3 regions of the Alloalcanivorax sp. C16-2 genome follow, and region 1 is predicted to be linked to each of the others. Evidence: predicted binding sites of a transcription regulator. Region 1 holds the regulator's gene; each other region holds the start of a gene.
What was found. Region 1 encodes FNR, which switches genes on or off when oxygen is low (the NO sensors DNR and NnrR bind a similar motif). Its sites were predicted from a motif close to TTGATNTANATCAA; they were not measured.
Positions count from the first base shown of each region.

Region 2: ACLD02_RS05175 (OmpW/AlkL family protein) is a predicted target of FNR. The motif match lies at 8,028-8,041, and genes of this name have one in related genera.
Region 3: ACLD02_RS07135 (Hsp20/alpha crystallin family protein) is a predicted target of FNR. The motif match lies at 7,207-7,220, and genes of this name have one in related genera.

Region 1 is NZ_JBKFTL010000003.1:340,618-350,970, forward strand. It holds gene ACLD02_RS15170 (nucleoside recognition domain-containing protein) at 1-982, shown strand, start outside; gene ACLD02_RS15175 (alpha-ketoglutarate-dependent dioxygenase AlkB family protein) at 1,072-1,695, opposite strand; gene corA (magnesium/cobalt transporter CorA) at 1,753-2,703, shown strand; gene ACLD02_RS15185 (MBL fold metallo-hydrolase) at 2,731-3,564, opposite strand; gene ACLD02_RS15190 (hypothetical protein) at 3,652-4,128, opposite strand; gene yaaA (peroxide stress protein YaaA) at 4,237-5,010, shown strand; gene ACLD02_RS15200 (universal stress protein) at 5,119-6,033, opposite strand; gene fnr (fumarate/nitrate reduction transcriptional regulator Fnr) at 6,058-6,858, opposite strand; gene hemN (oxygen-independent coproporphyrinogen III oxidase) at 6,899-8,272, opposite strand; gene ACLD02_RS15215 (sulfite exporter TauE/SafE family protein) at 8,339-9,079, opposite strand; gene ccoS (cbb3-type cytochrome oxidase assembly protein CcoS) at 9,072-9,221, opposite strand; gene ACLD02_RS15225 (heavy metal translocating P-type ATPase) at 9,200-10,353, opposite strand, start outside.
Region 2 is NZ_JBKFTL010000001.1:1,087,784-1,098,136, reverse strand. It holds gene ACLD02_RS05220 (6-phosphofructokinase) at 1-27, shown strand, start outside; gene ACLD02_RS05215 (sulfite exporter TauE/SafE family protein) at 68-775, shown strand; gene ACLD02_RS05210 (TonB-dependent receptor) at 870-3,032, shown strand; gene ACLD02_RS05205 (PepSY-associated TM helix domain-containing protein) at 3,093-4,232, shown strand; gene ACLD02_RS05200 (hypothetical protein) at 4,229-4,420, shown strand; gene ACLD02_RS05195 (TIGR00730 family Rossman fold protein) at 4,616-5,197, shown strand; gene ACLD02_RS05190 (uracil-xanthine permease family protein) at 5,248-6,558, opposite strand; gene upp (uracil phosphoribosyltransferase) at 6,579-7,205, opposite strand; gene ppa (inorganic diphosphatase) at 7,406-7,936, shown strand; gene ACLD02_RS05175 (OmpW/AlkL family protein) at 8,120-8,824, shown strand; gene ACLD02_RS05170 (sigma-70 family RNA polymerase sigma factor) at 8,926-9,447, shown strand; gene ACLD02_RS05165 (FecR domain-containing protein) at 9,444-10,353, shown strand, end outside.
Region 3 is NZ_JBKFTL010000001.1:1,514,056-1,524,408, forward strand. It holds gene ACLD02_RS07105 (alanine/glycine:cation symporter family protein) at 1-1,119, opposite strand, end outside; gene ACLD02_RS07110 (GlxA family transcriptional regulator) at 1,142-2,134, opposite strand; gene ACLD02_RS07115 (fatty acid cis/trans isomerase) at 2,403-4,742, opposite strand; gene ACLD02_RS07120 (DUF3429 domain-containing protein) at 4,791-5,246, opposite strand; gene ACLD02_RS07125 (DUF1643 domain-containing protein) at 5,317-5,817, opposite strand; gene ACLD02_RS07130 (nitroreductase) at 5,881-6,603, shown strand; gene ACLD02_RS07135 (Hsp20/alpha crystallin family protein) at 6,610-7,125, opposite strand; gene ACLD02_RS07140 (dodecin) at 7,323-7,532, shown strand; gene ACLD02_RS07145 (DEAD/DEAH box helicase) at 7,553-9,193, opposite strand; gene ACLD02_RS07150 (YceI family protein) at 9,405-10,022, opposite strand; gene ACLD02_RS07155 (DUF4198 domain-containing protein) at 10,126-10,353, opposite strand, start outside.

The DNA of each region.
Region 1 (10,353 bases):
GCGGCTGATGCCGTCGCTGCGCCGGGACCCGGCCGCCGGCGCGGCGGTGTCCATGAACCTGGCCGCCAACATGCTGGGCCTGGACAACGCGGCCACGCCCCTGGGGCTGAAGGCCATGGAGGCGTTGCAGGCCGACAATCCGCGACCGCGCCGAGCCACCGACAGCCAGATCATGTTTCTGGTGCTGAACACCTCGTCAGTGACACTGGTGCCGGTAACGGTACTGCTCTACCGCGCCCAGCAGGGCGCCGCCGACCCGGCGGCGGTGTACCTGCCCATGCTCATGGCGACCACCGTATCCACCTTCGTGGGCGTGGCGCTCACCGCCCGGGTGCAGCGGATACCGCTGCGCGATCCGTTGCTACTGGCGGTGACGGGGGGCTGGCTGGCTCTGCTCGGGTTGTTGGCCCTGGGCATCTGGCTGGCGCCGCCGGCGCTGGGCTCGACGCTGTCCGGTCTGCTTGGCAACGGCATTCTGCTGGCGGTGATCGCGGCCTTTTTCTGGGCCGCCTGGCGGGCCCGGGTGGACAGCTACGATTGCTTCGTGGAGGGGGCGAAGGAAGGCTTTCACCTGGCGGTGAAATTGATTCCGTATCTGGTGGCGATGCTTGCCGCCATCGCCATGCTGCGTGCCAGCGGTGCCCTGGAATTGTTTCTGGACGGTATCCGCCACGGCGTGGCGGCGCTGGGCTGGGACACCCGGTTCGTGGATGCCTTGCCGGTGGCTCTGCTTAAGCCGTTGAGTGGCTCCGGTGCGCGGGCGGCGATGCTGGACGTGATGCAGAGCCAGGGGGTGGATTCCCTGGCCGGCAAGATGGCGGCGGTGATGCAGGGCTCCACGGAGACCACCTTCTACGTGCTGGCGGTGTACTTCGGAAGCGTGGGAATTCGGGATATGCGGTACGCGCTTTGGTGTGGGTTGGGGGCGGATCTGGCCGGGTTGGTGGCGGCGATCGGGTTGAGTTATCTGTTTTTTGGTTGATCTTGTCGATGTTCTCCAGAGGGGGCTGCCACGAGACGGGCTGGTTCTCGATCGGGGCCGCGTGGCTTCGTTGACTCGGTTTTGTGGGGTTAGCGGGGAATGATTTCTCGGAAGGTGAGGTTGAGGCGGGGGGCGTTGACGCGGCGGCGGCGGGGCAGGGCGTGTTCGAAGTGGTGCTGGGTTTGCGGCGACATCACCAGCAGGTCGTCGTGGTGCAGGGTCAGGATGTGGGCTTGGCGGTGCTCGCCGTGGCGGCGGAAGGCGAAGTCGCGGCTGGCGCCGAGATTGTAGGAGAGCACCCAGGGCGTGGGGCCCAGTTCCGGTTCGTTATCGCGATGCCAGCCCATGGTGTCGTCGCCGTCGCGGTAGAGGTTGGCGAGCACGCCGTTGGGGGCGCGACCGGTAAGCTCGGTGAGGCGGTGACGCAGGGCGGCGAGGTGGTGCGGCCAGCCGTGGCCTTCGTGCACCAGGCCGGAGTAGCGGTAGCGCACGCCGGCGTCGGCCAGCCAGCAGGTGCGGCGCGGTACCGGGTGTTCACGGCCGAATACACGCACCGTGGGAGACTCCCAGGGCAATTCGTTACAAAGCGTGTGGAACAACGGCGTGGCCTGTTCGCCGAGAACCCCGGAGAAAAGCCACAACCGCGCGCCATGGCCCAGCTCCGTGGGAGCGGGCCAGGAGGGCGGGCGTGATAGGGTGGAGTTGACACTCATGACGCGCTGCTCTATCTAACCGCTGTCGATGTTCTCTGACCGTTTCGGGAGTCTAACATGCTGCACGTCTACGATATCGAGAATGGCGTTCTGCGCGAGCGCGACGTGGCCGATTTGACGCCCACGACTTCCGACGCGGCGAGTTGGATCGACATGGTCGATGCCACCGACGAGGAACGCGAGCAGGTGCAGCATTTGTTCCGCCAGGCGCTGCCGGCCTCCGACGATGTGGAGGAGATCGAATCCTCGGCGCGCTTCTTCCACGATGAGCACGGCCTGCACGTCCACTCCCTGTTCGTCTACCAGGCCGAGGGTCGCCACCGCACCGCTACCGTGGCGTTCGTGTTGCAACCCGGGCGCCTGCTCACCTTCCGCGACTCACGGCTGCCGGATTTCCGCCTGATGCGTCTGCGCGTGCGGCGTGGCTGGGTTCGGGTCCAGGAGCCGCTGGATATCCTGCTCAATATCCTTGAGCAGAAAACGGAGAACCTGGCGGACACCCTGGAGGACATTCACCGGGACCTGGAGGACGTCAGCTACCTGGTGCTGGAAGATGAGGAGGCGGAGCTGGAGGACGGCATCGAGAAGCTGGCCCACCTGGAGGACAGCAATGGCAAGGTGCGCCTGTGTTTGATGGACACCCAGCGTTCGATTTCATTCATTCAGCGTTACGTGCGCGCCGACAAGGACCGCCGCCGCACCTGTTCGGAAATCCAGCACGACCTGGATACCCTGATGTCCCACGCCACCTTCCTGTTCGAGAAGATCAACTTCCTGATGGATTCCACCCAGGGCTTCATCAACATCGAGCAGAACCAGATCATCAAGATTTTCTCGATCGCCGCCGTGGTGTTCCTGCCGCCGACCATGATCGCCAGCATCTACGGTATGAACTTCCAGGTGATGCCGGAGCTGCAGTTCAAGTTCGGCTATCCGATGGTGATCGGATTGATGATTCTGTCCGGCATCGCGCCCTATTGGTATTTCAAGCGTAAGGGTTGGTTATAGGGGCAGGTTGAAAGCTGCAACCGCCTTTCAGACCGACCATTTGCCTTGTTCGTGGCTGACGCGATCCTCGTCGCGCAACTTGATCAGATGGGCTTCCAGGGACAGGCAGGCAACGCCGTGCAGAAAGTCAGGCACGTCGGCGTAGACCCGGGTGACCAGCTCCTGCACCGTTACCGGGGTGGCATCCAGCGCTTCGAACACTTTTCGTTCCCGCTCCCGGCGATGGGCCAGGGTCTTGTCCACGGTGGTCATCGGTTCGGTAATCAGTTCGCCGTGGCCCGGTGCCATGGTATCGATGCGATAGTCGCGCAGCAGCGCCAGGGAGGCCATGTATTCGGCCATGGAGCCGGACGGCGGCGCGATTACCACGGTGGAGCCCTGGATCAGGTGGTCGCCGGTGAACAGCAGACGCTGATCGACCATAAGGTAGCACAGGTGGTTGCCGACATGGCCGGGGGTGGCGATCACTTCCAGCGGCACCCCGCCGCAGTCCAGCAGGTCGCCGTGGCTTAACAGCCGGGCCGGAGCCCAGCTCTCGTCCTGCAGCCCGTCATCGGGGACCGGCGGGCCGAGCATTTCCGCGCCGGTGGCCTCGGCCAGGGCCCGGGCGCCGGGGGAATGGTCCCGGTGCGTGTGGGTGACCAGAATGCGCTCGATGGGGCGTTCCAGTTGTTCCGCCGCGCGCAGCAGGGCGCGGGTATGCTCGGGGTCTTCCGGTCCCGGGTCGATGGCGGTGAGGGTCCGATCACCGAGCAGATAGCTGTTGGTGCCGGGCCCGGTCATCATTCCCGGGTTGCGGCCCAGGACCCGCCAGGCGTGGGGCGCGATGGGGGTGGCTTGACCAGGAATGAGCGCTGCCATGATCTCTCCTACAGCCGCTGCTGTGCTTCAGGGAGCCGGCATTGTGACCATTTCGTTTTCGCTTGGCCAGCCCTGAAAAATGGAACGCTAACGGCCATAAACCTCCACGCGCAGCACTCGCAGGCGCCAGCGATCCGCCTGGATGTCGGGTTCCGGGCGCGCCACCGACAGGTTCAGCGGGTAGCGGCCATTGGGCGGAATGTGCATGGACACCGTCTCCCGGCTCTCGTGGATTACCTCGCAGGCGGTGGCCGGCGGGCAGCGCAGCGCTTCCACCGCCAGTTGCACCCGCGCCACCGCATGCTCGCCCCGGTTGGCGATGTCGCCACTGAGCCGGTAGGTGGTTTCCGTGCGGTGCACCTGGGATACCTCGGCGATGACTGTCTCCGGGTCCGCCGGGGCGCGCCGCTCCTGATCGGTGAACAGGGTCGCCGCGCCAAACAGGGTGCCCGCCACCAGCACTCCGGCCAGAGCCAGGTAGAAGGGCCGGCGGCCCGCTTGCCAACTGCCCCACAGCAGCACTACCACCGCCACGGTGACGGTCAGAATCAACAGGAAACGCATCGTTAATCGTTACTCCCCGGTCTCGTGGGCGCCGTCGATCGGGCCCATGGGTTTCTTCTTTACGTGGTCTTCTTATAATCAGTGTCGCGTCATGTAAAGGAGAACACCATGCTGATCGTTGTGTCACCGGCGAAAACCCTGGATTACGAGTCGCCGCTGCCGTCCTTGCGCGCAACCCGACCGCGCCTGCTCGACGACAGCGCGGAACTGGTGGCGCGTGCCCGCCAGCTCTCGCCGGCGGACCTGGCCAGCCTGATGAAGGTCAGTGACAAGATCGCCCATCTTAACGTGGAACGGTTCGCGCAGTGGTCAACGCCGTTCGACAAGGACAATGCCCGACCCGCGATCTTCGCCTTCAAAGGCGACGTCTATACCGGGCTGGATATTGAACGCTTCGATGCCGATGACTTGCAGGCGGCGCAAAAGCGCCTGCGCATTCTCAGCGGTCTGTATGGCGTACTCCGCCCCCTGGACCTGATGCAGCCTTACCGTCTGGAGATGGGAACGCGGCTGGACAATGCCCGTGGCAAGGATCTCTACCAATTCTGGGGCGAGATCATCACCGACCAATTGATCAAGGATATGAAGGCCGCCGGCACCGACGTGCTGGTGAACCTGGCCTCCAACGAGTACTTCAAATCCGTGCACCCCAAGCGGCTGCCGGGGCCGGTGATCGAACCGGTGTTCCAGGACGAGAAAAACGGCAAGTACAAGGTGATCAGCTTTTATGCGAAAAAAGCCCGGGGCTTGATGGCCGCCTGGATTCTGCGCGAAGGCATCGACAAGCCGGCGGCTCTGAAGAAATTCCGGGAAGCAGGCTATCGTCACGACGCGGAAGCGTCCACCGACACCAGGCCGGTGTTCCGGCGTGAAGAGCAGTGAAGGTGGCCGGTGAGGGGGGATCGCGCCTGAAACGAATCGCGGCTGAAGCCGCTCCTACAGTGCCTGCTTCGCGGTAGGAGCGACTCCGGTCGCGATCAACGGAGAGCGTCAGCGCCAGTCGCTTTCGAAATCCTCGGGCTTGACCACCAGCACGTCGTTGCCGGTGCGGGTAAGCAGGGATTCGGCGGTGGCGCCAAGCAGCAGGCGCTCCACGGTATTGCGGCGCACCGTGCCGACCACCAGCAGATCCGCGCCTTCCTCTTCGCAGTAGTCGGTGAGGGTGCGGGTAACCGGACCTTCCAGCAGGGTGGTCCTGTCCTCCGGCAGGTTCTCGCGTTTGGCGAATTCGGCCAGCGCTTTTTCGTGGTACTCGCGGATGCTGTTGGCGCTGGCGGCGTATTCGGGCAGGGCTTCGCCGGCCACCAGCAGCAGGGTTTCGTCCGGGTGCTCAAGCACATGCACCGCTTCCAGTTCCCCGTGCAGTTGCTCGCTCCAATACCGGGCGGTGTGAATCACCGCGGCGTCAAGGCCGCCGGGCTTTTCTTCCGGTTCCACGGCGGCGGTGAAGCGCGGAGGCGTTCCCCAGGGCTGGGAATGCACGCACAGCACGGGGCAGGGCGCATGACGGATCAGCAGCCAGTCGCGGGGAGTGAACAGGTGGCGTTTGAGGGTGCCTTCCTCGCTGGTGTGAACCACCACCAGGGCGGGGGCGCATTCCACCACGGTGTCACGCAGGGCCGTTTCCGCGTCGCGGTGCGGCGCCACGCGTTTATTGACGGTGGTTTCTCCAGCGGTCAGCTCATCAATGCGCTTTTCCCATGCCTTGGCGATCTGGCGTTCGGCGCTTTCCCGGCGCGCATCGTCGAAGCCCACCGCGCGGCGCATCGCCGGGGAATCGCTGTTGATCGCCACGGTCAGTGGCAGGCCGGAGGCCCGGGACAGTTGTAGCGCTTTTTCCAGGGCCGGTTGCGGCGCTTTCAGGTCGCGGTCGAGGAAAACCAGAATGCCATTTTCGGAGCTCATAGTCGGTGTCCTTGCTAGCGGGAATCAAGCGTCCTGCACGGAATCCAGGCGACCGGTGCCGCACAGGGCCGGGCGATCAAGAATTTCTACCTCGCGGCCATCCACCCAGAGCAGGTTCTGCTGCTGAAAGCGGGTAAAGATACGGCTCACGGTTTCCACCGCCAGGCCCAGATAGTTGGCGATGTCGTAGCGGGACATGGGCAGGCGGAAGCGTTTGTTGCTGAGCCCGCGACGTTGTTGCCGGGTGGCCAGGGAGAGCAGCAACGAGGCCACGCGGTCGTCGGCGCTCTTCTTGCTGAGCAGCATGTGCAATTCCCGGTCGGCACGGATTTCCTTGCTCATCAGACCGAAGAAATGATGCTGCAGGCTGGGAATCTTGTGCGACAGATCCTCCAGGCGGTGGAAAGGGATCTCGCACACCGTTGAGGTCTCCAACGCCTTGGCGTTGGACAGGTGGCGGGCGGTGCTGATGCCGTCCATGCCGAGAATCTCACCGGGCAGATAAAAACCAGTCACCTGCTCCTCGCCTTCATCGGAAAGCACGTAGGTCTTCAGTGCTCCGGAGCGAACCGCGTAAACGGAATGAAAATCGTCGGCGGCGCGGAACAGGTGCTCACCACGTTTCAGTGGTCGTCCGCGCTGGATGATCTGGTCGAGCTGGTCGAGCTGGGCGGGAGCCACGGCCAGGGGGAGACAGATCGGGCTCAGGCTGCAGTCGTTGCAAGAAACGGTGCGCGGCATGATGCCCCCTTGTTGGCTGCGTATGGAAGAAGATAACTCAGTGGTTATCAATGTTGCTGCGTACGACATTATAGAAGGCCCCATGGGCTGAACAAGTGTCGGTGGCCACAAAAACGGGCCAACCTCAGATGATGCGGCTGAAACGCTCTCCCTGGCTGGCGACGGCGAAGCGGTCGAAGGGCTGGACCAGGGCGCGTGCCACCAGCCGACCGGCTTCGGTGATCACCAGGTCACTGCCTTCCATGGCAAGCAGGCCCAGGCTTTCGAATTCACCGAGTTGCTCGAGGCTGTCGGCGAAGTAATCGGTGAAATCCACGCCCCAGTTTTCCCGGAACGCGGCCAGATCAAGACGCAGATCACACAGCAGCCCCATGATCACCGAGCGGCGTAGCCGGTCATCGCGATTCAGCCGATAGCCGCGCTCCAGCGGCCAGCGGCCAGCGGCCACGGCCTGTTCCCAATCCTCAAGACGTTTCGGCGCCTGGGCGTATACATCGCCCAGATCGCTGATGCTGCTGACGCCGAACCCGAGCAGGTCGGCGTCACCATGCAGGGTGTAACCCTGGAAGTTGCGGTGCAGCCGCCCCTGACGCCGGGCCACCGCCATCTCATCATCGGGCAGGGCGAAGTGATCCATGCCGATCAGTTCGTAGCCGGCCTGCTGCAGCATCTCGCCGGCGCGCACCTGCATCGCCAGTTTTTCGGTCGGGCTAGGCAGGGTCCGTTCGGCGATCTGGCGCTGAATCTTGAAACGGGCGGGAAGGTGCGCGTAGTTGTACAGGGAGATGCGGTTGGGACGCAGCTCCACCAGTTGTTCCAGGGACCGCGCCAGGCTCGATTCGCTCTGCCAGGGCAGACCGTAGATCATGTCCGCGTTGAGGGAATGGAAGCCGAAATCGGCGGCGTCGTCGAATACGCGCCGGATCATGTCCAGCGGCTGGACCCGGTTGACGGCCTGCTGCACACGCGGGTCCAGGTCCTGAACGCCCAGGCTCAGCCGGTTGAAGCCAAGCCCGCGAATCAGCCCCAGGCGGGAGCGGTCCACGGTACGCGGGTCGATCTCCATGGCGTAGTCGCCGCGGTCATCCTCCAGCAGGCGGAAGTAGCGGGCCAGGTCATAGACCAGCTCGGTGATCTGGGCGTCGTTGAGGAAGGTGGGAGTGCCGCCGCCCCAATGCATCTGCACTACCGGCCGTTGCGGTGACACCATGGCCGCCTTGCGCCGCAGTTCGCTTTTCAAGTGGGCGAGATAGTCCACGGCCCGGCGCCGGTTGGCGGTGACGATGCGGTTGCAGGCGCAGTAGTAGCACACCGTGGCGCAGAACGGGATGTGGCAATACAGGGAGAGGTCGCGGCGCTCCCGGTTCCCCGCTTCCACGGCGGCTTCCACGTCGGCGAACCGCAATTCCTCATGGAATTGGGTGGCCGGCGGGTAGGAGGTATAGCGGGCCCCGGGCCCGCCAAAGCGGCGAATGAGATCCGGGTTCCATGTGGTCATGGGCGATGCTCCAGGTAACAGGCGATGCCATCATGCCTGTCCCGGTGCGAACCGTTTTGATGTGCATCAAAGGAAGGTTGGAACGGAAACGTCGCCGCAAAAGGGCAGTGGCAGAGCACCGGCATGCAGCCACAACCCCTGGGCCAGGAACCACAATGCCAGCCCCAGGGTGGCGACCCCGGCGACTCGCCGCGCCGCCGGGCCGCGCAGACGCCGCAGCTGGCCACCGGCGACGCCGGCGGCGGCCACCGGGGCCACCGTGATGGCGCCGAACACCAGCATCACCAGGGCACCGCCTCCGGCGCCGCCGCTGGTGGCGGCCAGCAGCAGCGCCGAGTAGACCAGGCCGCAGGGCAGCAGCCCCCAGAGCATGCCGAGCGCCAGTGCCTTGTATGGGCGGTCCACGGGAATCAGCGCCGAGCGTGCCGGTTTCAGCCAGCGCCACAGGGCGGCGCCGGGGCGCTCCAGGGCACGCAGCGCGGCGCCGTTGCCGAGGAAATGCCAGGCCAGCAGGACCATCAGCAGGCCGGAGAACAGCGCCGGCCAGGCCGGGCCACCGGCGGGAAGCAGGTTGAGAAGACGGCCGCCCAGGGCACCGGCCAGGGCGCCCAGCAGGGTATAGCCACTGACCCGGCCCAGGGCGAACAACAACTGCCAGGCCCACAGGCGGCCGCCACGGCGCCGTGGCTCCGGGATCGCGAAGGTGAGCGCGGCGCCGATGCCGCCGCACATGCCCACGCAATGCACCATGCCGGCCAGGGCCAGCAGCGCGGCGCCGCCGATCAGGGGCAGCAGCGCTTCAATCATGGTCGCGGTCCTCGAACACGATGCGCCAGGCCTCGTGGTCCAGGTCTTCGAACTGACCCCGGCGGATGGCCCAGAACAGTGCCCAGATCGCCAGGGCCAGAAACAGCAGCGCCAGGGGAATCAGGAGAATGATGATGGCCATCGTGCCAGCCTCGCCGCGTTGAAGGTAACCAGAAGGGAACTGGCGGACATGCCCAGCGCCGCCGCCCAGGGCGGAATCCAGCCGGCCATGGCCAGCGGTACCGCGAGCAGATTGTAGCCCAGCGCCCAGCCAAGATTCTGATGAATGCGCCGCCGCGCGCGCCGGGCCAGGTCCGGCAGGGCCGCCAGGGCATCGAGCCGGGAATGCAGCAGGTACAGCCCCGCCGCCCGCCGCGCCAGGCTGGTGGCGTTGGCCGTGGCCACGGACACCGAGGCCTCGAGCAGGGCGGGCGCGTCGTTGATGCCGTCGCCGACCATCATCTGCGGACCCTCCGCGCGGCTCAGTTCGCGCAGCCAGGCGGCCTTGTCGTCCGGGGTCTGGCGCGCCCGGTGGGCGTCCAGTTCCAGGGTGCGGGCCAGGGCCGCCACCGGCGCTTCGCTGTCACCGCTGGCCAGCCGCAGGCGCCAGCCGCGAGCGCGTAGCGCGGCGGCCACCGGCACTGCCTCCGAGCGTACCCGGTCGCGCAGAAACAGCCGCAGGCGGGGCACGCCGTCCTCGCTGAGCATCAGCGTGGTGGCGGCGCAGGGCCCGGGGCCGTCCACCGGCGCCGGGCCGATTTCCCAGCGATGCCCGTGGCGCTGGCCTTCCGCGCCGTCGGCGCGTACGCGGATGTCGGTCACCGACCGGTCCGGGGCCAGCCCGTCGAAGGCCCGCGCCAGCGGGTGCGGGTGCCCCTGTTCCAGAGCGGCGGCAATGGCCAGCAGGGGCGCGTTGTCATCCGCTCCGGTGGCGCCGTCCGGGCGCTGGGAGCCGACCAGTTCGAAACAGCCTTCGGTAAGGGTGCCGGTCTTGTCGAACAGCACCCCGCGTACTTCGTTGAGGGCCAGCAGTTGGGAGGGCGAGGCGATCAGAACGCCCTCCTTGAGGGCGGCACTGAGGCTGGCGGAGACGGTTAGCGGTACGGCCAGTGCCAGAGCGCAGGGGCAGGTCACCACCAGTACCGCCAGGGTATGTTCGAAGGCCAGGGCCGGGCCGGCGGACCAGTGCAGGGCCAGGGTGATGGCGGCCAGCACCAGCACGCCCAGGGTGAACAGTGGGCCGACCCGGCCCCAGTCGCGCACCAGCGGCAGGC
Region 2 (10,353 bases), on a different contig from region 1:
AAGCTCAACGACCACTTCGAGGTGTAAGCTGCCGGACTTCTCGCTGCTGGCGTGGACACTGATCCTGGTGTCCACCTACATCACCGGCGTCTCCAAGGGCGGATTCGCCGGTGGTTTCGGCTCGCTGTCGGTGCCGCTGATGTCCCTGGCGATCGGGCCGATGCAGGCCGCCGGCCTGCTGTTGCCGCTGCTGATCGTCATGGACCTGCTCAGCCTGCGCGCCTGGTGGGGCCGCCACGCCGCCGAGGAGGTAAAACGCCTGGTCCCCGCCGCCGCCGTGGGCATCGCCATTGGCACCCTGACCGTGGGCAGCCTGGACGAGAACAAAGTGCGGCTGATGCTCGGGGTGATCTCCCTGGCGTTCGCCGCCTACATGCTGTTCAAGCCCACCGTGCACCGCCGCCCGGGCCGCGTCTGGGCGGCGCTGTGCGGCACCACCAGCGGCTTCACCAGTACCCTGGCCCACGCTGGTGGCCCACCGGTGAACCTCTATCTGCTACCCCGCGGGCTGCGCAAGGAAGCCTTCATCGCCACCAGCGTGGTCACCTTCGCCTTCATCAACGCGCTCAAGATCGGCCCCTTCATCTGGCTCGGCGAACTCACCCTGGACAGCCTGGGCACCTCCGCCCTGCTGATTCCGGTGGCCTGGCTGGGGGTGCGCAACGGCATCTGGCTGCAATCCCGGGTCAATGAGCGGCTGTTCTACCGGCTGATCATCCTGTCCATGGCGCTGATCGGCGTGCAGCTCATCTGGCGCGGTCTGGGCGGCGCCTAGGGCCGAACCGGACCGGACAAATAATGCAAACCATTCTCATTATGGGTATAGTCGCGGCTATCGAATCCGCCTAAATAACTCAACGGGGATCAGCATGCGACCGACCGCCTTCCGGCTTTCCGCCCTTACTCTCGCCGTGCTCGCCGGCACGGCCCAGGCCCAGACCAGCGCGCAGAACGACGACGGCAGCTACAACCTGGACGCGATCCAGGTGCAATCCAGCGCCGATGCCTCCAAGGAGGGCCTGAGCGAGGTGTTCGCCGGTGGCCAGGTGGCCGAGGGCGGCAAGGTCGGCATTCTGGGCACCCAGGATGTGATGGACACCCCCTACAGCTACACCACCTACACCGAACAACTGATCGAGGACCAGCAGGCCGCCAGCGTCGGCGAGATCCTGCTCAACGACCCGGCGGTGCGGGTGGCGCGCGGCTTCGGCAACTACCAGCAAGTCTACCTGGTACGCGGCCTGCCGGTGTTTTCCGACGACATGACCTACAACGGCCTTTATGGCTTGCTGCCGCGCCAGTACCTGGCCTCGGAATTCATCGAGCGGGTACAGGTGTTCCGTGGCGCCAACACCTTTCTGAATGGTGCCGCGCCGGGCGGCAGCGGTCTCGGCGGCGCGGTCAATATCGTGCCCAAGCGCGCCCCCAACCAGCCGCTTAACCAGGTCACCCTGGGCGCGCGAAGCGGTGGCCAGGCCAGCCTCGCCGCCGATTTCGCCAACCGCTCCGAGGATGGCCGCTTCGGCATCCGCGTCAATGCCGCCCGCCGCGACGGCGACACCGCCGTGGACGGCGAGGAGGAAGAACTCTCCATGGCGCACATCGGTCTGGACTTCCGCGAAGAGGTGTTCCGCCTGTCCGCCGATCTGGGCTTCCAGAAACACCGCGTCGATGGTGGCCAGCCCAACATCACGTTCGCCAGCGGCGTGCCGATCACCGACGCCCCGGACGCCGACGAATCCATCGGCCAGTCCTGGACCTACTCGGATTCCAACGACATTTTCGGCACCCTGCGCGCCGAATACGATTTCGCCGACAATATCACCGGCTGGCTGGCGGTGGGCGCCCGCCACGGCGAGGAAGATTCGATCTTCGCCAACCCCACCGTGAACAATACCAGCGGCGATTACACCGCAAACCGCTTCGACACGGCCCGGGAAGACAGCGTTCTCACGGGCGAAACCGGCTTGCGCGTCAACTTCGACACCGGGGGCATTGGCCATACCCTGACCGTCTCCAGTTCCACCTATGAACTTAAGTCCGACAACGCTTACGCCATGGACCTTGTCGGTGTTAGTGGCAATATCTATTCGCGTCCTCAGATCGCCCAACCTGGCACCAATTTCAGTGGCGGCGATCTCGACAATCCTCAAATGACCATCAAAACCCGGTTCAACAGCTTTGCGCTAGCGGATCAGTTGTCGATGCTGGATGAACGCCTGCTCGTGACGCTTGGCGCTCGCTACCAGAATATTCAGGACAAGAGCTATGCCTATGGTGGCGGCGCCCGCACCGCCAATTACGACGACCACGCTTTGACGCCTTCGCTTGGCGTTCTGTACAAGCTGACCCCGTCAGTATCCCTCTTCGCTAACTACATCGAAGGGCTCCAGAAGGGCGACGTGGCCCCCGCCGATGACGGAAACGGCAACCCTGTGGCGAATGCCGGTGAAGCACTGGAACCCTACGAAACTCAGCAGACCGAGTTGGGCATCAAGTACGATGGCGGCGACCTGGGTGGCAGTTTGTCGGTGTACCGCAGCGAGAAGCCGGTGGCAGGCCTCGAAGGCAATGTCTACAAAGAGCTCTACGACCAGGAAAACACCGGCGTGGAATTAATGGCCTACGGCAATCTGACCCGGGATCTGACGGTGCTGGGCGGCGTCAGCTTCCTGGATGCGGACATGGACGGCAACGACGCCATCGGCTCCCCGGAGACCCAGGCCAACCTGAACCTGGAATACCGGCTGCCTCAACTGCCGGACCTGGCGGTGGATGGCCGGGTGATCTACACCAGCTCCCAATACGCCGACGCGGCCAATACTCGGAAGGTGGACAGCTGGACTCGGCTGGACCTGGGCGGCCGCTACCTGATCGCCCTCAGCGACAGCCAGTTCCTGACCCTGCGGGCGCGAGTGGAGAACGTCACCGGCGAGGACTATTGGGCCTCCGTGGGCGGCTTCCCCGGCTCCGACTACCTGACCGTGGGCGCGCCACGCACCGTGCTGGTATCCGCCACCCTCGATTTCTGAACCGGCAACCCAGGCGCCCCGGCCACCGGGGCGCCCAGGCAGTCTTCCATGAAGCACCCCATGCAACAAAGCACCTTGCGCGTCTGGTCCGCGATTCACAAATGGACCAGCCTGATCTGCACCGCCTTCATCCTGATGCTGTGCCTGACCGGCCTGCCGTTGATCTTCCATGATGAGATCGAGGCGACTTTCGACACCGACCACTGGCAGGCGGCCAACCCGGGCGGTCCCATGCTGTCCCTGGACCGGATGCTGCGGGCCGCGCTCGACAACCGGCCCGGCGAAGTGCCGCTGTTCATGAGCTTCGACACCGACCGGCCGGTGGTCAACGTGACCACCGGGCCGACCCCGGATGCCCCCGGCGGCGCCATGCACTTCGCTTCCTTCGACCGCACCAGCGGCGACCTGGTACCCGGCCACCAGGGTGGCGTCATGGAGTTTCTGCTGCAGCTGCACACGGACATGTTCCTGGGGCTGCCGGGCATGCTGTTCCTGGGCTTCATGGGTATTTTGCTGGTGGCCGCCATTGTTTCCGGCGTGGTGCTGTACGCGCCGTTCATGCGCAAGCTGGAATTCGGCACCCTGCGGGTGAAACGCTCACGGCGCCTGAAATGGCTGGATTATCACAACCTGCTCGGCATCGTCACCGTGGCCTGGCTCACCGTGGTCGGCCTCACCGGCGTGGTGAACACCCTGGCCACGCCGATTCTCGACACCTGGAAGAACCAGTCCCTGGCGGACCTTACCGCCGGCTACCAGGGTGCCGCCGTGCCCGCCCCGGCGGAAATGGCATCCCTGGACGCCGCCGTGGCCCGGGCCAAGGACGCCGCGCCGGACCAGACTCTGCAGTTCGTGGCCTTCCCCGGCGGCGGCTGGTCCACGGATTTCCACTACGCGGTGTTCCTGCACGGCAACACGCCACTGACCTCCCACATCGTTACCCCGGCGCTGGTGGACGCGCGCACCGGCGAGTTCGCCGCCCTGCGCGAGATGCCCTGGTACAACAAGACCCTGGCCCTCTCCGGCCCGCTGCATTTCGGTGATTACGGCGGGCTGCCGCTGAAGATTCTGTGGGCGGTGCTGGATGTGATCACCATCGTGGTCCTGATCAGCGGGCTGTACCTGTGGCTGGCGCGGCGACAACCGACGCCGCGAGCCACAGGCGCGCCGGCCACGCCCCAGGCCGGGGGTGCCCCATGAAGGGCGCGCCCCGCGCCACCCGGGGCCTGGGCGGTATCTTCGCGCTGCCGCTGCTGATCGCGCTGGCCAGCCTGATCGGGCTGGTGGCGGCGCTGCTCGGCGATGGCGCCATGGACTGGATCTCCTGGCTGGGCCTGGGATTGCCGGTGGCGGCGGTGATCTGGGCCATGCGTACCAGGCGCCGCTAACGTCCTACACCGCTCACACTGTAGGAGCGACCGGGCGGCGTTCCGCTTCAGTCGCGATAACCAGGTCCTGGTGATGATCGTGACTGAAGCGGAGCCCCGGCCTGGGCCGCCCCCGACAACCTACCTGACCGATTTGCGCGGCGCGGACCGCCGGTTCATGCTTGGCGCCTTTGCGGCCAACCAGTGGAGAAAACCATGCGCAGTGTTTGTGTGTATTGCGGGTCCAGCCCGGGGCGCCGGGCGGTGTATGCCGAGGCCGCCCGGGCACTGGCCGGAGAGTTGGTGAAGCGGGATCTGGGGCTGGTCTATGGTGGCGCCAGCGTCGGCATCATGGGCGTGGTGGCGGACGCGGTGCTGGACGCCGGTGGCCGCGTCACCGGGGTGATCCCCGAGGCCTTGCAGGAGAAGGAACTGGCCCACCCGGGGCTCACCGAACTGCACGTGACGCCCTCCATGCACGAGCGCAAGACGCGCATGGCGGCGCTGTCCGACGGCTTCATCGCCATGCCCGGCGGCGTCGGCACCCTGGAAGAGCTGTTCGAGATCTGGACCTGGGGCCAGCTGGGCTGGCACGAAAATCCCTGCGCGCTGCTCAACGTGGACGGCTTCTACGACGGCCTGACCCACTTCCTGGATCACGCCACCGGGGAAGCCTTTCTGCGCCCGGCGCACCGGGAAATGCTGATCGTGGAATCGGACCCGGCCCGGCTGCTGGATCGCATGGCGGACTACCAGAAGCCGGAAGCCAAAACCTGGGTTCGGAAAGGGGATCTGTAGGCCGGGCCCGCGCCGTAGGAGCGGTCGTCCGACCGCTCCTAAAAAACCGGTCAGTCCTTGTCGTTTTTGCCGCGGGCGTGGTCCAGCAAATCCGCCACGTATTCCTGCTCTTCGTGCAGGTCGTCGGCGGTCTCCGGGGCCGCCGGCAGCACCTGGTTCAGAAACACCGCCACCAGGCCGCACAGGCTGATGCCCTGCAGGGTGAACTCGCCGTTGCCGACCACCATGCCGCCGATGCCGAAGATCAGGGTCACCGCCACGATCACCAGGTTGCGTTGCTGATGCAGATCCACCCGCGCCTTGATCAGGGTGTTCATGCCGACGCTGGCGATGGAGCCGAACATCAGAATCAGAATGCCCCCCATCACCGGGGTGGGAATGCTCTGCAGCAACTGGCCGAACTTGCCGATGAAGCCCAGGGCGATGGCGAAGATCGCGGTCCAGGTCATCACCACCGGGTTGAACACCTTGGTCAGCATCACCGCGCCGGTCACCTCAGAGTAGGTGGTGTTGGGCGGGCCGCCGAACAGGGCGGCGGCCATGCTGGCGATGCCGTCGCCGGTGAGGGTGCGGTGCAGGCCCGGCTTCTTGATGTAGTCCTTGCCGGTGACGTTGCTGATGGCCAGCACATCGCCCACATGCTCGATGGCCGGTGCCAGGGCCACCGGGATCATGAACAGGATCGCCGGCCAGTGGAAACTGGGCGCCACGAAATCCGGCACCGCCAGCCAGCGCGCCTGCTCCACGGCGCCGAAGTCCACCATGCCCAGGGCCAGCGCCAGCAGATAGCCGGTGAGCACCCCGCACAGAATCGGCAGCAGCCGGAACAGGCCGTGGGCCAGGGTCGCCACCAGCATGGTGGTGACCAGAGCCACGGTGGACACCAGCAGGGCCTCTCCGTAGGGGAACAGCCGCTCGGCGCCGTTGCCGGTCATGCCCATGGCGAAATTCACCGCCGTGGGCGCCAGGCTCAGGCCGATCACCATGATGATCGGCCCGGTGACCACCGGCGGCATCAGCCGGTGCAGGAAGCCGGGGCCGCGCCATTTCACCAGGGCACCCAGGATCACGTAGACCACGGCGGTGCACAGCAGCGCGCCCATGGTGGCGGCGATGCCCCACTGGTCGATGCCGTGGCTGATCGGCGCCACGAACACGAACGACGACGCCAGGAACACCGGCACCGAGCGGCGGGTGATCCATTGAAACAGCAGGGTGCCGAGGCCGGCGGTGAACAACGCCACGCTCGGGTCCAGGCCGGTGAGCAGCGGCATCAGCACCATGGCGCCGAACGCCACGAACAGCATCTGCGCGCCGATCAGAATGATCTTCCAGTTCCAGAATCCCGGTGAATCGCTCATGCGCTCCGCGCCCCCTCGCGTTATTTGGTGCCGAAAATCTTGTCGCCGGCGTCGCCCAGCCCGGGCACGATGTAGCCGTCTTCGTTGAGCCCCTGATCAATGGAGGCGGTGTAAATGGTCACATCCGGGTGCGCTTCCCGCAGACGGCGGATACCTTCCGGCGCCGCCACCAGAACCAGGGCACGGATTTGCCGGCAGCCGGCTTTCTTGAGCATTTCGATGGTAGCCAGCATGGAGCCGCCGGTGGCCAGCATCGGGTCCACCACCAGGGCCAGCCGCTCATCCAGGCCGTGGGCCAGCTTCTCGAAATAGGCCACCGGCTCCAGGGTCTCCTCGTTGCGGTACACCCCCACCACACTGACCTTGGCGCTGGGAATCAGCTCCAGCACGCCGTCCAGCATGCCGATGCCGGCGCGCAGAATCGGTACCACGGTGACCTTCTTGCCCTTGATGCGCTGCGCCGGCACCTTGCCCATCCAGGTATCCACCTCGTAATTTTCCAGCAACAGGTCACTGGTGGCTTCGTAGGTCAGCAGGCTGGCCACCTCGGCGGTAAGCTGCCGGAAGCTGCGGGTGCTGAGGCTCTTCTGGCGCAGCAGACCGAGCTTGTGCTTGACCAGTGGATGAGCAATTTCATGTATAGGCATGGGCGCGGCTCCTCGGCTGAAGGCGGTTGTCGTACACATCAGGGGGGCGATTGTACCCCCATGGCGCCCGCATCTCACCGGCGTGTTCGACTTTGCGCGATTAGCCAGCCGGGCGGCGCGGTTGCTATAATCCGCGCCCGTCGTACGGGGCACCACCAAGGTCCCCTGCCCGCTGACCCCCAATCGCTGAAGGACAGACCATGGATTTTGCAAAGGTACCCGCCGGGAAAGACGTCCCCGAGGACATCTACGTCGCCATTGAGATTCCGGCCAACGCCGACCCCATCAAGTACGAGATCGACAAGGACAGCAACGCCATCTTCGTTGATCGCTTCATGGCCACCCCGATGTTCTACCCGGCCAACTACGGTTACATTCCCAACACCCTGTCCGACGACGGCGACCCCATGGACGTGCTGGTGGTTACCCCTTACCCGGTGGTGCCCGGCTCCGTGATTCGCTGCCGCCCGGTCGGCATGCTCGACATGACCGACGAAGCCGGCAAGGACACCAAGGTAGTGGCGGTACCGCACACCAAGCTGAGCAAGCTCTACGACGACGTCCAGGAAGTCACCGACCTGCCCGCGCTGCTGCTCGCCCAGATCAAGCACTTCTTCGAGAACTACAAGGATCTGGAAGAAGGCAAATGGGTGAAGGTCGACGGCTGGAAAGACGCCGCCGCCGCGAAGCAGGAAATCGTCAAGTCCGTGGAAGCCTTCAACAAGAAGTAAGGCCCGCACGCTTGAGGATCGGAACAAGGCCGGGTTCAACCCGGCCTTTTCTTTGCCCCCTGGCGCGCTTTTCCCACCACCATCGCCGACCTTGATTTGGGGCAATTCTTTTTCCCCGTGTTGGCGGCATGCTTCCCCCATCGCAATCAGGACCACATTCAGGACCACATAGGGGACAGCAAGATGGCATTCTCACGGCACACTCTGGGCAAAGCGGTAACGCTGGCAATGGCCGGCTCCATTCTGGCGATGGCCGGCGCGGCCCAGGCGCACGAAGCCGGCTCTTTCATCGTGCGCGCGGGCGCCGCCACCGTTGATCCGCGTGAGGACAGCGGCACCCTGAAATTCGACGGCGTTTCCGCCGCCGGCACCCAGGCCACCCTGGACAGCGACACCCAGTTGGGCCTGACTTTCTCCTACATGCTCAGTGACCGCCTCGGCGTGGAGCTGGTCGGCGCGACACCGTTCGAACACGAGGTCGGCGTCAAGGGTCTGGGCGCGGGCCTGGACGGCAAGCTGGCGGACGTCAAGCATCTGCCGCCCACGGTGCTGCTGCAGTACTACCCGATGAACCCGGATTCCGCCGTGCAGCCCTATGTAGGCGCGGGCATCAACTACACCACCTTCTTCGAGGAAGACCTGACCAGCACCCGCAAGGCACAGGGTTTCAGCGATCTGGAACTGGATGATTCCTGGGGCCTGGCTCTGGAAGCCGGTGTCGACTACATGCTTACCGAGAACCTGCTGGTCAACGCCTCGGTGTGGTACATGGACATCGAGACCGATGCCACCGTGAAAGGACCCACCGCCCTGAGCATCAGCGAAACCAAGGTCAACGTGGACGTGGACCCGTGGGTCTACATGATCGGCCTGGGCTACAAGTTCTAAGCCCTGCCCCACCAGGACGGCCCCGCCCGGGGCTGTCCCGCTTGCCTGTTGCAATTGAGGATGGTTATCATTAACCGTCCTCAAGCTGCTTGCTCTTTCTCATGACGTTTCAGGCCCTCCCGTCCGCCTCATCGGTGGAAGCCCTGTACCTGCAACACCATCGCTGGTTGCACGCCGTGCTATACAGGCGCTCGGGATGCTCGGAACTGGCCGCCGATCTGGCCCATGATACCTTCACCCGTCTGCTGCACCGCGGCGATAACGTGGTCGCGATCCGTGAACCGCGCGCCTTCCTGGGACGCATCGCCAATGGGTTGCTGGCCAACCATTGGCGTCGCAAGGCCATCGAGCAGGCCTACCAGGAAACCCTGCTCGCCCAGCCCGAGCCGGTGGCCATATCGCCGGAAACCCGCTACCTGATCGTCGAAACCCTTTACCGGGTGGACCGACTCCTGGCGGATCTGAAACCCAAGGTACGAAAGGCGTTCCTGCTGTCCCGCCTGGATGGTCTGCGCTATGTGGAAATCGCCCGACGATTGCAGGTGTCGGAAAGAACGGTGCGCAATTACATGGAACAGGCCATGTTCCACTGTCTGAAAGCCGCGCCGGATCTGTTGCCATGAGCGGGATGGATATCCCCGAGCCGGCGCTTGAACAGGCGGCGCGCTGGTTCGCCCTGCTCGGCGGCGATCACGTCACCGAGCAACAAAAGCGGCGGTGGCTCCAGTGGCTGGACGCGAACGTCGACCACCGGCGGGCCTGGGAAAAGGTGGAGCACGTCGACCAGGCTTTCCGGGCGGTGCCGGTGAAATCCGCCGATTCCATTCTGAGCGCGGCGGAGCGCCGGCGGCGCCGCTTTCTGCAAGGCCTGGGCGGCGCCCTGCTGCTGGCCCCGGTGGCGATCCCGGGGTGGCTGGCCTGGCAGGCCGGGCTCGGACGATCGGACCTGAGCACCGCGCGGGGCGAGATCGGCGAGTTCACCCTGCCCGACGGTGGGCGGCTGTGGCTGAATACCGACAGCGCCGTGGCGGTGCGCTTCGACGACCGGCAGCGGCGCCTGCGCCTGTTCCGTGGCGAGCTGTATCTGCGCACCGCCCACGACCCGCGACCATTGTGGATCGACACACCGGAGGGACGGGTCTCGCCCTTGGGCACCGCCTTCGGAGTGCGGCTGGCCGACCGGCGAACCTGGGTGTCCGTGGACCAGGGCCGGGTCCGGGTACAAGCCCGCCAGGGCGACGCGGACGCCACCCTGGGCCCGGGAGAAGGCACCCGGCTCGACGGCAACGGCCACCTGAGCCCGTTGCCCGGCGCGCTCTCCAACCCGGGCTGGCGCCAAGGCCAACTGCTGGCCGATGGCCGCCGCCTGGGCGATCTGCTCGATGAACTCGGCCGCTACCGCCATGGCTGGCTGCGCTACGATCCCGCCGTGGCCGACCTGAGGCTGACCGGCGCCTTTCCACTGGCCGATACCGATCGCATTCTGGATCTTCTCGAAGCCTCCCTGCCGGTCACGGTGACCCGGGTAA
Region 3 (10,353 bases), on a different contig from region 1:
CAAACTCAGAACCCCCACCAGCACCGCCAGGAGCACGCCGCTGTAATCCAGGAACAGGCTGTCGAAGGCGGCCACCGTGAGGCTCACGCCATTGTCGTCGCCGCTGCGCCAGACGCCGCTGATCAGGATCACCAGGGCGGTACAGGTGCATACGATCAGGGTATCGATGATCGGCCCGAGCATGGCCACCAGCCCCTCGCGCACCGGTTCGGCGGTGCGCGCCGCGCCGTGGGCCATGGCTTCGGTACCGATGCCGGCCTCGTTGGAAAAGGCGGCGCGGCGCACGCCGGTGATGATCACCGCGCCGAGTACGCCGCCGGCGGCGGATTCGCCGCTGAAAGCGTCGTGCACGATCAGCGCCAGGGCCGGCCCGACCTGGTCGGCATGGGTGGCCAGCACGATGGCGGTAAGCAGCAGGTAGCCGACGATCATGGCCGGCACCAGCACTCCGGTGACCTTGCCCACGCGGGGCAGCTTGCCGGACACCACCGCCAGAACCAGGCCGGCCAGGATCACGCCGAATACCAGGTCGAAGGTGAAGTGGTCGTTCTCGGCGGTCCAGCCGGCGGGGATGGCGATCGCTTCGCGCACCACCTCGGTGAGCTGATTGATCTGGAAAATCGGCATGGTGCCGAGCATCCCGGCCAGGGCGAAGAAATAGGCCAGCGGTCGCCAGTGTCGCCCCAGGCCCTCGCGGATGATGTACATGGGCCCGCCCTGCAGGGCGCCTTCGCTGTCGCGTCCCCGGTACATGACCGCCAGGGTGCAGGTGTAGAACTTGGTGGCGATGCCCACCAGCGCGCTCATCCACATCCAGAAAATGGCGCCCGGCCCGCCCACGGCGATGGCCACGGCCACCCCGGCCACGTTACCCATGCCCAGGGTGCCGGACAGCGCGGTGCTCAGCGCCTGAAAATGCGACAGGGTGCCTTCGTCATCGCGGTCCGGCGGGGTGAACAGCAATCGCACCCCGGAGAACAGGTGCCGATAGGGCAACAAACGGGAATAGAGCAGGAAGAACAGGCCGCCGCCCATCAACAGCGCCACCAGAGGCGGGCCCCAGAGAAACCCCACCAGTTCAGCCAGGGCTCCGTCGAGGCTTTTATAGAAATCGTCCATGGCGAACTAGCCTAGCACCGGCTCAGTCGCGCAGCGAGCCGACCCGGGCGAAGCGTTGGCGGTAGTGGCTCGGCGACAGACCTGTGTGGCGCTTGAACAGCCGCGAAAAACTGCTCACATCCTGGTACCCGACCTGCTCGGCCAGATGACCCAGGTTGGTGGCGCCGCGCTCCAGCATCTTGCGCGCCGCTTCGATGCGCACGCGCTGCAGGTACTGCAGTGGCGGCTCGGCCAGCGCGTTGGTGAAACGCCGTTGCAGTTGCCGGGGGCTCAAATGCACCCGCTCGGCCAGGTCCGCCAGGGTGGTGCCCTCGGCGAAGTGTTCATGCAGCCAGGCCTGGACCTGCTGTACCTGCTCGTCGCGATGGTAGGTCTTGGCGGGCAGGCCGGCGTAGACGCTTTGCGGGTCGTTGCGCACGTCGATCACGAACGCCTTGGCCAGCTCCCGGGCGAGATCGGCGCCGCAGTAGCGCTCCACCAGAAGGATGGTCAGGTCCCGCCAGGCGGTACCGCCACCGGCGCAGAAGATGTTGCCGTCCCGGGTGATCAGCTCCCGCTCGTCCAGTTTGACCCTAGGGTAGCGTTCCCGGAACAGGGGGCTGTAACCCCAGTGAGTGGTGGCGCGGCGACCGTCCAGCAGGCCGGCCTCGGCGAGCAGGAAGGCGCCGGTGCAGTTGCTGGCCATGTCGGCGCCGCCGGCGTGCAGGAAGCGCAGCCATTCCAGGGTGTCCTGCTCCTGGCGCAGTACCTGGGTGATCTCGTTGCCGATGGTCGGCACCACCACCAGATCGCACTGATCGACGCGCTCCAGGGCATTGTCCACGGCGATGCGCATGCCGGCGGTGCAGCGCACCGGCTGGCCGCCACGGGAGACTACCTGCACCTTGAACTGGCGATTCAGGGGCTGGCCGTGAATACGGTTCCAGGTGACACCGGTCAGGTTGAGCAGATCCATCACCCCGGTGAGGGCCGAGGCGAATACGCCGTCATAGGCAAGCACGCTGACTTGGTACATATCTTCTCTTATTGGAGGGCCGGGCGGCCGGTTTGTCGTGAATCACCATGAATAAGTCATGGGCGACAATACCAGTCCGGGGCCGGTGCTGCCATCCTGTCGCGTATTCTGGAACATGAACCCGCGCTGGTTCAGGGCCGGGGGCAAGGCGCCGCCGGTCGGAAAGAATATCGTCATCAGGCTCGGGAGCCTGCCACGGCAGGCATGCTATGACGGTAGTGTTAAGCCCCGCATTCTTGCGGGGCTTTTTTTTATCGGCAGCACCCGCCTAGAAATTCCCGTAGCGGTTGATGTCCAGGATGCCCGCCTGGACCGGCTCGTGGCGTTCCATGTAGCGCCGCGGCGCGTGGATGTATTGCCAGAAGTCGGTTTCGGTGCGGCGCAGGCCGAAGCGTTCCACCAGGGCGGTGAAATCCGCCTCGTCGCGGGCGCCGGTGAGGGCGTCGGCGAAGGCCGGCAGGTCATCGGCGGCGACCCGGAACAGGAAGTTCGGATAGCTGAGCAGCACGCCCGGGTAAAGCGTCAGGGTGTCCTTCTCCGGCTGGTAGCGCAGCGACTCGCCGAACATGAAGGCCACGTTGGAGTGGGCCCGGTTGCGTAGCAGCGAATAGACCGTGTATTCCCCGTCGCCCTCCACCAGCAGCAGGCTGGCTTCCGGCATCCAGTCCACCACCGGCAGGTCGGCGGCGGTCCGCGACGCGATCGGCGCCAGGGTGGTTTCCACCCGGCGTTCCAGGTCGCTGGCATCGGCCCGGGCGCAGTCACCATCGCCGCAACGGTTGATCGGGTCCGGTCGCGCGTTGACGCCGGCGAACCGCCCCAGCAGGCCGGCGTTGAATTCGTTCATGGGCGTGGCGGTCTGGTAATCGATGCCGGTGGGCGTGTCGGTGTCCGCTTCGGCGTAGCTGATCAGCAGCTTGAGCCGCCCGGTCTTCTGGTACCAGCTGTCGAGCACCGGTTTGCGCGCCTCGGCGGGCAGGAAGCGCAGGGTGTTCTGCTCGGCGCCGTTGCGGATCAGATCGAAGTAGAGCCGGGTCTGGGCCTGGTGGGAGACCGAACCGAACACGTCGAAATTAACCACCAGGTTGTAGTAGGAGCGCTCGAACAGCGGATAGTCCATCACCCAGGTGGTGAGCGGGTAGTCGCCGATCAGCCCGCGCCGCACGGAGGAGTTGTCATGGTGGCGGAAGATGGTCAGCAAGGCATTGTCGTTGTTTCCGTCGCCGTTCCAGATCGAATCCCAGCCCGGGCCAGCGCTTTCCTGCTCGGCGTAGATGTCGTGGCGGGCGCGCAGGTACTGGTTGCGGCGGTGGGTGTAACGGAGCCATTCCGGGCCCAGATCAAGCAGATTGCCTTCCTGGCCGGGCAGGCCGATCAGGTCCGAGACCTTGGCCCGGTAGTCGGCGTCGGTGATGTAGAGATCATGATCCGGGTCCTGGAACACTGCCCAGAAGCGGTCGCGGATCACGTCGGTGGCGATTTGCCCCCGGCATACCGGGCCGCGAATGAAAGTGCGCACGAAGTATTCGGCGTCGTCGAGCATGATCTGGTAGCGGGCCCGGACGGGCAGGGCGCCGAAGGTGGTGAAGGGGTTGGCCCGTTCGTCCTCGCCATAGCCGGGCAGCCGGCTCACGGTCCAGGGCTCGGCGAAGAACAGCTTTTCCATGCGCCGGCGCTTGGCCTCGGTAAGTGCGTAGGTGATGTGCGTCTTGTGCACGATGGCGCCGCGCACCGGTCGCAGCCGGTACCAGAACTCACCGCCGGGTGGATCGTTGGGACGCGGCGTGGCGACCGGCACCACCGGTTTGCCCGGCGGGGTGCGTGAGCGCTCCAGGGTGAAGAAGTGATCGGGCCGTTGGCCGCCGCCGTCGTCGAAATACAGGTGCGCCAGGAACAGGTGCTCGTAGACCCAACGGGCCACCAGTTGCTGGCGGCGGCCATCCCGGTTAAGCCAGTTCTCCCAGGCACGAATCTGGCTGGTTTCCGCCTCGGACAGGGTGACGCGGTCATCCCCCGGCGGCGCGCCGGCCTCCAGCCAGGCGCGCACGGTGGCGAATTCCTCGTCGGTGAGCGCCGGCGTGCCCAGCGGCATGCCGCCCAGCGGGTGGTCCTTGGCGTAGTCGTCCATGCTGGTCGGGGTGGGGCACTGATTTTCCCGTTTCAGGCCCAGCTGGATCTCCTCGGGCAGCTTCTCGCCGGGAGCGAACTCATGGGCGCGGCCCAGGGCCAGCATGCGATACAGCACCGAGGCTTCCATCCCCTCGGTGCTGTCGATCACCGAGAAGAACCCCTTGTCGCGCCATTCGGCGGTGTCCCGGGCATCGACGAACAGTCGGGTGGGGTCGGCGGCCTTGGTGCGCTGCTTGTAGACCGGCTCCTTGGAAGCGCCACGATCCAGCCCGGCCACGGTTTCCAGTTTCAATTGGCAGGGGGCGTCATAACAGCCATGGCAGGCGATGCACTTGTTCTCCAGAATCGGCCGCACGTCCTGGTTGAAGGTCACCGGCGAGGCCGGCGGCGCGGTGTCGGGCGTGTCGTCGCAGCCGCCCAGCACGGGCGTGAACAGTAGACAAATGGCAAGCAGTGGCGATCGGCGGATTCCGGCCATGGGTCCCTCCAGTACGGTATGCGCCCGAGTCTAGCCCAGGCGTGGGTTTCAGAACATGGCCATCATGGCCGCCGCCCAGGCGATCACCAGGGCGAGCACCGAACCCGCCGTGAGACAGTGCCGCAGGGTTCGGTACCAGGCTGGCAGTACATCGAAAAACACCATCTGCTCACTGCCCCACACGAACACCAGGCCGGCGATCAGCATCGGCAGGGAAAACTCCACCGGTGGTAACAGCGCCAGCCAGCCGAGCAGCGCCGGCAATACACCAAAGATCAAGGTGCCGATGTGATTGCGGCGATCCAGCTCGGCCAGCGCCCGGCCCCAATGGACCGCGCCCAGGAACGCCAGAATCACCGCCGCGTAGCCGGTGACCGCGTCCAGGGCCCAGACCCGGGTGGTTTCCACCCAGGCCAGTAGCGCGCAGAAATAGAATGGAACCAGACCGGCGATGCCCATGACACGGGCGGCCAGCCTGTTACGTCTCGCAAAGCGGTTAGGCACCGGCTTTTCTCTCCTTACAACCCGGGCCAAGGCTAGCCAGTTGGAGGTGAAGGAGATGCCAAGGGGGCTTTCAGGCCGGTTCGCTGGCGGGCATCGGGAAGGGCGTCAGGGTCTTGGGCAGATAGAGCGGGTGGGCGGGCTCGCCGGAGCCGTTCAGGCGCAGGCAATGCAACGCCGGCAGCCAGGCGCGCACCCGCGCCGCCCGGTCGCCCTGGGTGCCATGGTTGCCCCAGCCGGCCACCACCAGGGCGGCGTCCGCGGCCAGCCGCCGCAGCCACCAGTCGTTGCGCGGGCCGATCGGGTCATCGGCGGCGAACAGGTCGCGGGGGTAGGTGGCCCGGTAGGCGAACAAGTTGGCCACGCACAAACCGGAGTAACCCCAGTCCCGGGCGAAGCCGATACAACGGCGAATGGTGGGATCGTCCTTGCGGTGGTCCGCGGTGGACGGGTTCAGGCCCACCAGCAGCAGATAGTCGTCGCCGTCGCGCCAGCGACGCCACAGGGCGTAGCGGTAGCGGCGGCAACGGGAGAAATTGGCGGATCTCGCCATCTGGTCGAGCGGCTTCGTCATGGCGCGCTAGTGTACCGTTTTGCCAAACTGTCGCCAGTGCGCCTTCCCATTCAGGAACTCCCGATGGAATTCAATGATGTGCTCAATGCCCGGCGTAGTACCCGGGCCTTTACCCAGCAGCCGGTGCCGGACACCGTGCTCGATGCCCTGCTGGACCGCGCCGTGCGGGCGTCGCCGAGCTGGTCCAATACCCAGCCTTACCAGGTGGCGGTGGCCAGCGGCGCGGTGCTGGACGACTTGCGCGGCGAACTGAGCCGTCGTTTTGAACGGCTCAGCCGGCTGCAAAAGGCGCCGGCCTGGAAGAAGGCGCTGGCGGCCCTGCGCCGGGACCCGGGGTTGCCGGACGGCGACTTCCGGCCGGTGGTCAACTACCCGGACGACCTGCAGCCGCGCCGGGTGGCGACCGGCCGGGCCCTGTACGAGCAACTCGGCATCGGCCGCGCCGACAAGGCCGCCCGCCGGGAGCAAATGGCCGCCAACTTCCGTTTCTTCGACGCGCCGGTGGCCCTGTTCGTGTTCGCCCACAAGGGCCTGGACGTCTACAGCGTGCTGGATTCCGGCATTTTCCTGCAGACCCTGATGCTGGCCGCCACCGATCAGGGGCTCGGCAGCTGCGCCCAGGGAGCCCTCGGGCTGTGGCGCTCGCCGTTGGAAAAGCATTTCCGGATTCCGGCGCGCTACCAGTTGCTGTGCGGGCTGTCCCTGGGCTATCGCGCCGACCTGCCGGTCAACACCTTCCAGCCGGGCAAGCTGCCGGCCTCGGCGTTGCGCATCCCGGAGCGCTGAGCGCGTTCAGTGGATTTCGATGGCCCGGGTGCTGCGCGGGTGGTTCTCGTGGCGCGGCACGTCCAGCGTCAGCAGCCCGTTGTTGAACGAGGCGCTGAGGGCATCACCATCGGCGTCCGCCGGCAGCGTCAGCAGTCGCTGGAAGCGACCGAAACGGCGCTCCGTGTAGTGGTAACCGTCCTCTTCGTTGAGTCGGGTTTCCTCCTTGCGACCGCTGATCACCAGGGTGTCGCCATCCAGGTTCACGGACAGATCGTCGCGCTCCATGCCGGGCACCTCCACGGTGATCATGTAGCGGTCCGGCTTCTCGACGATGTCGATGTTGGGTCGGAATGGCGCCGATGGCTCCGCGTGGGGCGCCGGCGTGGTCCAGGCCATGTCGCCGAGCATCTGTTCGAACCAGTTGTCGAACTCCCGATCCCAGCGTAGCAGCGGATGGGACGGGCGCCGCTGGGTCAGCGGTCGGTCACGGCTGGTTTCCTTGCTCAACCAGTTCCAGGGAAGCAGTTTGCTGTTGCTCATGGTTCAACTCCTTCTGACAACCTTCTCATTTCCGACATTAAGGTCATCGGGCCCGGTTTCAAGACCCGGCGCGCCGCTTCCTTGACCGGCATCAGTATCGGGCTGTCGGGAAAACACCGTAAAAGACTCGGCGAGGGCCTTGAAACCGGGGCCGCTGGAGGTCGAGGCTGGAGGAACACTCAGGAAAGGAGGCAGTAATGAGCGAGCACGTTTATAAAAAGCTGGAACTGGTCGGCTCATCAAGGACCGGCATCGAGGACGCGGTACAAAACGCCGTGGCCGCCGCCGGCAAGAGCGTCGACAATCTGGAATGGTTCGAGGTGAAGGAGACCCGTGGCCACATCGAGAATGGCAAGGTGGCCCACTTTCAGGTGGTCGTTAACGTAGGGTTCCGGGTCGACGCCTGAGGGCGCCGACCCGGAGCGTTCTAAACGCTTTCCAGTTCCAGCATGCGCTGACACACCCGGGTGGTGCGCAGCTGGTGGAGCTGCTTGGCGCTGAGCGCCTCCGGCAGCTGTACCGTGCTGTGGTCCTGGTGGATGCGGATCGCGCCGATCTGGCCGCTGCTCAGGCCGGCCTCGTTGGCGATGGCGCCCACCAGGTTGCCCGGTCGCACGCCGTGGGTCTCGCCCACGGACACCCGATACATTTTCATCGGCCCCGCGTTACGCGGGGCCTTGCCGCTCTTGCGATCCCGTTCGCGCTTGCCGCCCTTGCCGGCGGTGGCGCCGCCCTGACGTTCGCGCTTGGAGGGCGGCGGCGCCGCCTTCAGGAACAGCGGTTCCTTCTCGAACATCAGCGTGGCCAGAGCGACGGCCAGATCCTCGGCGGGCAGTTCCAGTTCCTGGGAGAGCTTGGCCAGCAGTTCGCGGTTGGCGTCCGTGTCGCCGCGTTTGAGGGCTTCGCCCAGACTGTCCCGGAAGGCATCCCGGCGGCGCTGGTTGAGTGCGTCCACGGAGGGCAGGTCCATGCTTTCCAGACGCTGGCCGGTGGTGCGCTCGATGCCGCGCAGCAGACCCTGTTCGCGGCGCGCCACGAACAGGATCGCCTCGCCGTCACGACCGGCACGGCCGGTACGGCCGATACGGTGCACATAGGCTTCCGGATCGGTGGGCATGTCATAGTTGAACACATGGGTGATGCGCGGCACGTCCAGGCCCCGCGCCACCACGTCGGTGGCCACCAGCAGGTCGATGCGGTGCTCGCGCAGCCGTGACACGGTGGTTTCCCGCTGTGCCTGGGGCATGTCGCCGTTAAGCGCCTCGGCGCGCCAGCCCCGGCCGACCAGCTGTTCAGCCAGGTTGATGGTGGCCTGTTTGGTGCGCGCGAACACGATCACGCCGTCGTGGGGTTCGGCTTCCAGAATCCGGCACAGGGCATCCAGCTTGTTGATGCCGGCCACCGGCCAGTAGCGCTGGCGAATACGCTCACCGGTGCTGGCCTTGCCTCCGTCGATGCGAATCCACTCCGGGTTCTTCAGATGCTGGTCGGCGATGGTCTTGATCGCCGGCGGCATGGTGGCGGAGAACAGCGCCAGTTGGCAGTCCGCCGGGGTGCGTTCCAGCACCCAGCGTACGTCGTCGATGAAGCCCATGCGCAGCATCTCGTCGGCTTCGTCGAGCACCAGGGCGCGCAACTGGTCCAGGCGCAGGCTGCCGCGTTCCATGTGGTCCATGACCCGGCCGGGGGTGCCGACGATCACCTGGGAGCCGCTTTTCAGGGCACGCAGCTGATCCCGGTAGCCGCCGCCGCCGTAAATCGGGGTCACGGTGACGCCGGGCAGGCCGGAGGCGAAGGTTTCCAGAGCCTCGGCCACCTGCAGGGCGAGCTCGCGGGTGGGAGCCAGCACCAGCATCTGCGGTGCTTTCAGTTGCGGGTCGAGACGGGCCAGCAGGGGCAGGCCGAAGGCGGCGGTTTTACCGGTGCCGGTTTGCGCCTGACCCAGCAGATCGCTGCCTTTCAGCAGAGCGGGAATGCTGCGTTCCTGGATCGGGGACGGAGTTTCAAAGCCAAGACGGGCAATTGCGCCGAGCAGCGACTCGGGCAGGCCCAGGGTATCGAACGACATGCACAGACCTTTCGGTGGACGGGCGCTGGGCCGGGCTTGTCGATCAGTGCGGTGCCGGCGTGGCCCTGAAATGAGGGAGGCGAACTATACGGGATGCGTGGCGGAAATGCACGCTTTTTCGGGGGTTGGGGTGGGGGGAGGTTATCGCGACTGAAGTCGCTCCTACGGGGGGCGCGTAGGAGCGACTTCAGTCGCGATGGGGTGGACGGTGTTACCCCTCCTGCTTCTTGGCGAAGGCGTCCGCTTCCACCGCTTCCACGGTGATGCGCACATCCAGCTCATCGCTCACCGCCGGCACATAGGCATCCATGCCGAAGTCGGAGCGCTTCAGGGTAGTGGTGGCGTTGAAGCCGGCCGCCGGCGCGCCGTCGTACATGGGGTGTTCGCCCACCTTGTTGACGGTGGCATCCAGCACCACCTGTTTGGTGATACCGTTGACGGTCAGGTCGCCGACCAGATCGAAGGACTGGCGGTCATCGGCCACGTTACGGATGCCGGTGCTCTTGAAGGTGATGGTGGGGTGCTCCTTGGCCTTGAAGAATTCCGGCTTGTTGAGCAGGTGTTCGTTGAGCAGCGGCACATGGGTGTCGATGCTGTCCACCTGGATGGTCACGTCGACGCGGGCGTCGGTGGGGTCGTCCGGATCGGCGGTGAGGGTGCCGCTGATGTCGTTGAAGTTGGCCTCGGGCACGGAAAAGCCGAAGTGGTTCCAGGAAAAACGCACCTGGGTGTGGCCCGGGTCCAGGGTGTATTCGGTGGTGTCCGCCAGAGCCGGAGTGGCCAGGGTGAACAGGGCGGCGGCGAACAGGCCGGTGAGTGCGGATCGCATGACGTCTCCTTACGGGTTCCTGATGGGTGGCTCCAGCCTAGCCGGAGAGGCGGGATTGGAACCACCGCCTCACCGACGCGGTTTCTTCAGATTATTCGATTCGTTACAGCGGCAACACCTCGAAGGTGGCCATGTACTGCAGCCGGCGGCCGTCGGCCTTGTCGTGTTCGGCGCGGTCGTCGGCGTGGTTGGCTTCCAGGTAGTAGCGGCCCGCTTGTGGCCATTCCAGGGACACCTCGCCGTTCTCGTCGCTGGTCACGGTCCAGGCATTCTGGCTATCACGATAGCGGGTGCCGGCGGGCATCACCTCAACTTCCAGGCCGGAGACCGG